Regions from separate parts of the Streptomyces sp. NPDC057617 genome, predicted to be linked through region 1. Evidence: predicted binding sites of a transcription regulator. Region 1 holds the regulator's gene; the other holds the start of a gene.
The links. The regulator HspR, encoded in region 1, represses chaperone genes until heat shock. The targets are predictions, from matches to a motif close to TTGAGNNNNNNNNNCTCAA.
Positions count from the first base shown of each region.

Region 2: lon (endopeptidase La) is a predicted target of HspR. The motif match lies at 1,575-1,593, and genes of this name have one in related genera.

Region 1 is NZ_JBHVGV010000004.1:373,332-376,737, forward strand. It holds gene ACFU9P_RS13255 (helix-turn-helix transcriptional regulator) at 78-1,091, shown strand; gene ACFU9P_RS13260 (heat shock protein transcriptional repressor HspR) at 1,242-1,715, opposite strand; gene dnaJ (molecular chaperone DnaJ) at 1,727-2,920, opposite strand; gene grpE (nucleotide exchange factor GrpE) at 2,987-3,406, opposite strand, start outside.
Region 2 is NZ_JBHVGV010000005.1:6,530-9,935, forward strand. It holds gene ACFU9P_RS14070 (zf-HC2 domain-containing protein) at 1-817, opposite strand, end outside; gene ACFU9P_RS14075 (RNA polymerase sigma factor) at 814-1,380, opposite strand; gene lon (endopeptidase La) at 1,616-3,406, shown strand, end outside.

The sequences.
Region 1 (3,406 bases):
ATTCCTCTCCCCCGCCATGTAGACGATGTCTCACCCGAGCACGTCAACACCACCGGGACGAGGCATCATGTTCCTGTATGTTCAGGACCCTGGGGGGTGGAGATTTGCCAGCGAACGACTCAAAACAGACACATCCCCATGCCGTCACCGATTTGTGTGATGACGGCAGACGGCTTTACGCCAGTGCGCTGCGCTCCGGCCGCATCGCCCGGAGCGAGGCAGCGGGGACTCCATGCCTCATGGAATTCGCGCTTCTGCACCCCGATCCGGACGACGCGGACTGGCTTCGCCCTGTTCCGCCGTCCGCGGCGCTCGCCCAGCGTCTCCATCCGATTGAGCGCGAGATCCAGGAACGCCGTCACTTCGCCGTAGAACTGACCGACTCTTTCGAGCCGTTCATGACGATCAGCGCACAGGACCCGCCGACCACCCACGCGATCACGGTCCTGGAGGGCGTCAGCCGCATCAACGCGGCGCTCGACCTGTCCACCGCCGAGTGCAGGACCGAGGTCCTCACCGTGCAGCCCGGGGGCGGGCGCAGCGAACATGTGCTGGCGGAGGCGCTGGAGCGCGGGCGGGCCGTCGTGGACCGCGGCATCAGTCTGCGCACGCTCTACCAGCACACCGTCCGGCACAGCCAGGGCACCCTCGCCTACGCGGAGAGGCTGGCCGAGGGCAAGGTCGAGATCCGGACACTCGAAGAACTGATAGAGCGGCTGATCATCTTCGACCGCACGGTGGCGTACATACCGGCGCGCTCCGACCGGCAGATCGCCCTGGAGCTGCGCCACCCGGGGCTGGTCGACTATCTGGCGCAGGTCTTCGAGCAGCTCTGGCGGCGCGCCACGCCCCTCACGGAGCAGGTGGCGTACGAGCCCACCCCCGACGGCATCACGGGCATCCAGCGGTCCATAGCGAGGCTTCTGGTCGAGGGGTACGTGGACGAGGCCATCGCCCGGCGGCTGGGGATGAACGTACGGACGTGCCGCGCGCACATCGCCAAGCTCGCCACGACCCTGGGCAGCGGCAGCCGGGCGCAGCTCGGCTATCTGGTGGCGCAGTCCGGGATCCTGGACCGGGAGGAGAGCTGAGACCGGGGGACAGCTGAGACCGGGGGACAGCTGAGCGGGCGGTACGCGGGCGGGCGGCCCGGAGAGGCGGAAGGACCCCCGCCCGAAGGCGAGGGTCCTTCTCGGAACCACACAGAGCCTCAGAACCACACAGGGCCGCTGAGCCGCCCCTTACTCCGTCGGCCTCTTCGGCCGCCAGACCACCAGCGCGCTCGCCTGCTGCACATCCTGATACGGCACCAGATCCCGCCGGTACGAAGCGTGCACCTGCGCCTCGCGCTGCCGCATCGCCGCCGCCGCGCCATCGACCGCCGCCGACAGCTCGGCGATCCTGGACTGGAGCGCGGCCACCTGGTTCTCCAGTTCGATGATCCGCTTGATGCCTGCCAGATTGATCCCCTCGTCCTGTGACAACTGCTGCACCTGGCGGAGCAGTTCGATGTCACGGGCCGAGTAGCGGCGCCCGCGCCCCGCCGTACGGTCCGGGGAGACCAGGCCGAGGCGGTCGTACTGTCTCAGGGTCTGCGGATGCAGCCCGGAGAGCTGGGCCGCCACCGAGATGACGTACACCGGCGTCTCCTCGGTGAGCTGATACGGATTGCGCCGCCGGCCGTCCCCACCAGGCCTGTCCGCCCTGTCAGCCATGTTCACGGGGCTCACGCTCCCTTCGCCGCCTGGAACAGCTCCGCCCGCGGGTCTTCGTCCGCGGTCGCCTTGCGGTAGGCCTCCAGCGCGTCACGTGCCTGCGCGCCGAGATCCCTGGGCACCACGACCTCGACCGTGACCAGCAGGTCGCCGCGGGTGCCGTCCTTGCGTACGGCGCCCTTGCCGCGCGCCCGCATCGTACGGCCGTTGGGCGTCCCCGGGGGCAGTTTCAGCGTGACCGGCGGACCGCCGAGGGTCGGCACCTTCACCTCGCCGCCGAGCGCCGCCTCCGTGAAGGTGACGGGCACGGTGACCGTGAGATTGTCGTCCCTGCGGCCGAACACCGGATGCGCGTCGACATGGACGACCACATAGAGATCGCCGCCCGGGCCGCCGCGCTCGCCGGGAGCGCCCTTGCCGCGCAGCCGGATCCGCTGGCCGTCGCTGACGCCCGCCGGGATCCGGACCTGCATGGTCCGCGAGGACCTGGCCCGCCCGCTGCCCTTGCAGACCTCGCACGGGTCCTGGGCGATCAGCCCGCGGCCCTTGCAGTCCACGCAAGGGTCGGTGAGCGAGAACCCGCCGCCGGAGCCGCGCGAGACCTGCCCGGTGCCCACACAGGTCGGGCAGACCCGTGGTGTGCCGTTCTTGTCGCCCGTGCCCGAACAGGCCTTGCAGGGCGCCTGGCTGGACATCCGCAGCGGGACCGTCGCGCCGTGGACCGCCTCGGTGAAGCTGAGCGTGACCTCGGACTCGATGTCCTGGCCGCGCCGCGGCTGCGTACGGGTGCCCGTACCGCCGCGGTTGAAGATGCCGCCGAAGACGTCCCCGAGCCCGCCGCCGAAGCCGCCGGCGCCGGTGCCGGCGCCCGGCTGCGTACCGCCCTGGGCGCCGCCGAAGAGGTCGCTCAGGTCGAAGTTGAACGAGCCGTTGCCGCCGGCGCCGGGTCCGGGCCGGAACCCGCCGTTGCCGAACAGGGCGCGCGCCTCGTCGTACTCCTTGCGCCTCTTGGGGTCGCCGAGGACGTCATTCGCCTCGGAGACCTCCTTGAAGCGCTCCTCGGCCTTGAGGTCACCCTTGTTGGCGTCCGGGTGGAACTCGCGGGCGAGCTTGCGGTACGCCTTCTTGATCTCGGCCTCGGTCGCGTCCTTCGGGACGCCGAGAACCTTGTAGTAGTCCTTCTCCACGAAGTCCTTCGTGCTCATTCCCGACGTCCCTCCTCTCCGCCACCGTCACTGCCCATGCCCTTGCCGTCTCCGGCCGGCACCGCGTCAGCCCTCCTCCGGGCCACCGCTCTCCTTGTCGTTCGCCGGCTCGGCCTGCTCGTCGGCGGACTTGGGCTGGGCCCCGGGCTGGGGCTCGGCCACCGCGACCCGGGCCGGCCGGATCGTCCGCTCGCCGAACCGGTACCCAGGCTGGAGGATCGCGACGCACGTCGTCTCCGTGACATCCGGCGCGTACGAATGCATCAGGGCCTCGTGGACCGTCGGGTCGAAGGGCTCGCCCTCCTTGCCGAACTGCTGGAGGCCCAGCTTCGCGACGACCGTCTCCAGCGACTCGGCCACCGACTTGAAGCCGCCGACCAGCTCCTCGTGGTCCCGCGCCCGGCCGATGTCGTCGAGCACGGGCAGCAGCTCGGTCAGCAGACTCGCGACAGCGATCTCCTTGACCGTGATGCGGTCGCGCTCCAC
Region 2 (3,406 bases), on a different contig from region 1:
ACAGTTCGGCCACCGGCAGCGGTGAGATCCCGACCGCGTCCCCCTGCCGCGCCGTCCCCAGTACGGGTACGGCGAGCGCCACCGCCCACACCGCCGCGACCGTGCCGGCCGCCGTACGGCACCCCACGTACGAACCGAGCACCAGCGCCGCCAGCGTCAGCGCCAGCCCCGGCAGCAGCCAGGCCGCCGCGCCCGGCACCGCACCCGAGGCAGGCAGCACCGCCCCGGTCAGGGTGAGCAGGGGCAGGCTCACCGCCAGTACGGCGGCGGTACGGGTCAGCAGCAGCCGCAGCCCGCCGCCCGGGCTGGACGCGCCGATCTCGTACATCGGGTCGACGTGCTGTCCGTACGACACCGCCACCCCGGCGAGCGGCAGTACCGGCGCCAGCGCCAGCAGCAGCGGTCGCGCCCCGTCGAACCCGGCGCCGTACGCCAGCCCGACCGCCCCCGCGGCCACCAGCACCAGGGCCACCAGCCAGGAACCGCGCAGCGCGGGCCCGGCCGCCCAGAGAACGCGGGCCACGAGCCCGGTCCGAGGGGCCCCGGTCCGGGGGGCGCTCGTGCGCGGCGCGGGTCCCGTTGCGGCCGTCAGCACCGCCGCTCTGACCTCGGCGAGTACGGGACCCGCGGCGCCCCTCCGTACCGCCGCGGACACCCGTACCGCACACGCGCCGCACGACTCGACGTGCTTCTCCAGCGACCAGGCGTCGGGCTCGGGCGCGGAGCCGGCCGCGTAGGCGGCGGCCAGCGCGTCGTCCACATGCCAGGTGCGCCCGGTGCGCGCGGTGTCCTTGGGGCGCTTTCCGGCGTTGTTCATGCCGTACCTCCCATCGGGGCGATCCCGTCCAGCGCGGCCCGCAGCTCCTTGCGGGCCCGTGCCGCACGGGACTTGACGGTTCCCTCGGGTATGCCGAGGAGCCGCGCGGTCTCGCGGGTGGTGAGGCCGTCGACGACCGTGGCGCGCAGGACCTCGCGGAGTTCGGGGGATATCCGGTCGAGCGCGGCGCCGACGTCCCCGTACTCCAGCCCGGCCAGCACACGCTCCTCCGCGGAGGGCGCGACGGTGCCGGGCTCGTGCTCGGCCTCCGCCCGGTCGGCCCGCTCGGCCCGCGCCCGCGCGCGCTCCGCGTCCACCAGCCGCCGCGCGGCGATCACCCAGAGCCAGCCGCCGGCCTCGCCGCCGCGATGGCTCGCGGCTGAGCGCCATACGGTGACGAAGGTGTCCTGGAGGACTTCCCGTACGGTCTCGGGATCCCCGCACCGCCGCGCCAGCCGCGCGAACAGCCACCCGGCATGCCGGTCGTACAGCACACCGAGCGCCTCCGAGTCCCCCGCGCCAACGGCCCGCAACAGATCCCCGTCATCCGGCTCACCCCCCATGGGGCGGAAAAATCTCACACCCCCTCTATCGCCCACCGAACCCCACCCGGTTCACGTCGCCCCGCGCCGATGCCGCAGCCCCGGGAAGCCATCGCCCGTCCCCAGCGTTCACCCCACACAGCCCCTCCCCCGCAGTCGCAGTGCGATCGCTCAGAGCGAACGCCCCTGAGGGAACATACAGAGGCTCACAAGCATTGAGTCGGTATAGCTCAACTTGACTGCCGAAGGGGAGATCATGGCTGCCATGTCCACACCGCTCACGCTTCCCGTGCTGCCGCTCGACGACGAGGTCGTGCTGCCCGGCATGGTGGTGCCTCTTGACCTGTCCGATGCCGAGGTCCGGGCCGCTGTGGAGGCCGCGCAGGCCGCCGCTCGGGCCGGGGACGGGGGCAAGGGCAAGCCGAAGGTGCTGCTCGTGCCGCGCATCGACGGGACCTATGCCGGGACCGGCGTGCTCGGGACCGTCGAGCAGGTCGGCCGGCTCTCCGACGGCGACCCCGGCGCCCTGATCCGGGGGCGCGGCCGCGTACAGATCGGGGCCGGTACGACCGGGCCCGGCGCGGCCCTCTGGATCGAGGGGCTGAGCATCGACGAGACCGCCCCCGACCCGCTGCCCGGCGCGGTCGTCGAGCTGGTCAAGGAGTACAAGGCGCTCGCCACCGACTGGCTGAAGAAGCGCGGCGCCTGGCAGGTCGTGGACCGCGTCCAGCAGATCGAGGACGTGTCCGCGCTCGCCGACAATTCCGGTTACTCACCGTTCCTCTCCACCGCCCAGAAGGTCGAGCTGCTGGAGACCACCGACCCGGTCGCCCGGCTGAGGCTCGCCACCGAGCAGCTCCGCCACCACCTCGCCGAGCAGGACGTCGCCGAGTCCATCGCCAAGGACGTCCAGGAGGGCGTCGACAAGCAGCAGCGCGAGTTCCTGCTGCGGCGCCAGCTCGACGCCGTACGCAAGGAGCTGCGCGAGCTGAACGGCGAGGGGGACGAGGACGAGTCCGGCGACTACCGGTCCCGTGTCGAGGCCGCCGATCTGCCTGAGAAGGTACGGGAAGCCGCGCTCAAGGAGGTCGACAAGCTGGAGCGCGCCTCCGACCAGAGCCCGGAGGGCTCCTGGATCCGCACGTGGCTGGACACGGTCCTGGAGCTGCCCTGGAACGAGCGTACGGAGGACGAGTACGACATCCGCGGCGCGCAGGCGATCCTCGACGCCGAGCACGCGGGCCTGGAGGACGTGAAGGAGCGGATCACCGAGTATCTGGCCGTGCGCAAGCGGCGCGCGGACCGCGGCCTCGGCGTGGTCGGCGGCCGGCGCGGCGGCGCCGTACTGGCCCTGGTCGGTCCTCCCGGCGTCGGCAAGACCTCGCTCGGCGAGAGCGTGGCGCACGCGATGGGACGCAAGTTCGTACGGGTCGCGCTCGGCGGCGTACGGGACGAGGCGGAGATCCGCGGGCACCGGCGTACGTACGTGGGCGCGCTGCCCGGCCGTATCGTCCGGGCGATCAAGGAGGCCGGTTCGATGAACCCGGTCGTCCTGCTCGACGAGATCGACAAGGTCGGCTCCGACTTCCGCGGCGACCCGGCCGCGGCGCTGCTCGAAGTCCTGGACCCCGCGCAGAACCACACCTTCCGCGATCACTACCTGGAGGTCGAACTCGACCTGTCCGACGTGGTGTTCCTCGCCACGGCGAACGTCCTGGAGGCCATCCCGGAGGCGCTGCTCGACCGTATGGAGCTGGTCAGGCTCGACGGCTACACCGAGGACGAGAAGATCGTCATCGCCCGGGACCACCTGCTGCCCAGGCAGCTCGAACGCGCGGGCCTGGAGCCCGGTGAGGTCACGCTGGAGGACGAGGCGCTGCGCAAGCTGGCGGGGGAGTACACCCGCGAGGCGGGCGTACGGAACCTGGAGCGCGCCATCGCACGGCTGCTCCGCAAGGTCGCGGCCGAGCACGAACTGGGCGACCGCGAACTGCCGTTCACCCTCGGCGCCGGGCATCTGCGCAAGCTGATCGGCCGGCCGCACCAT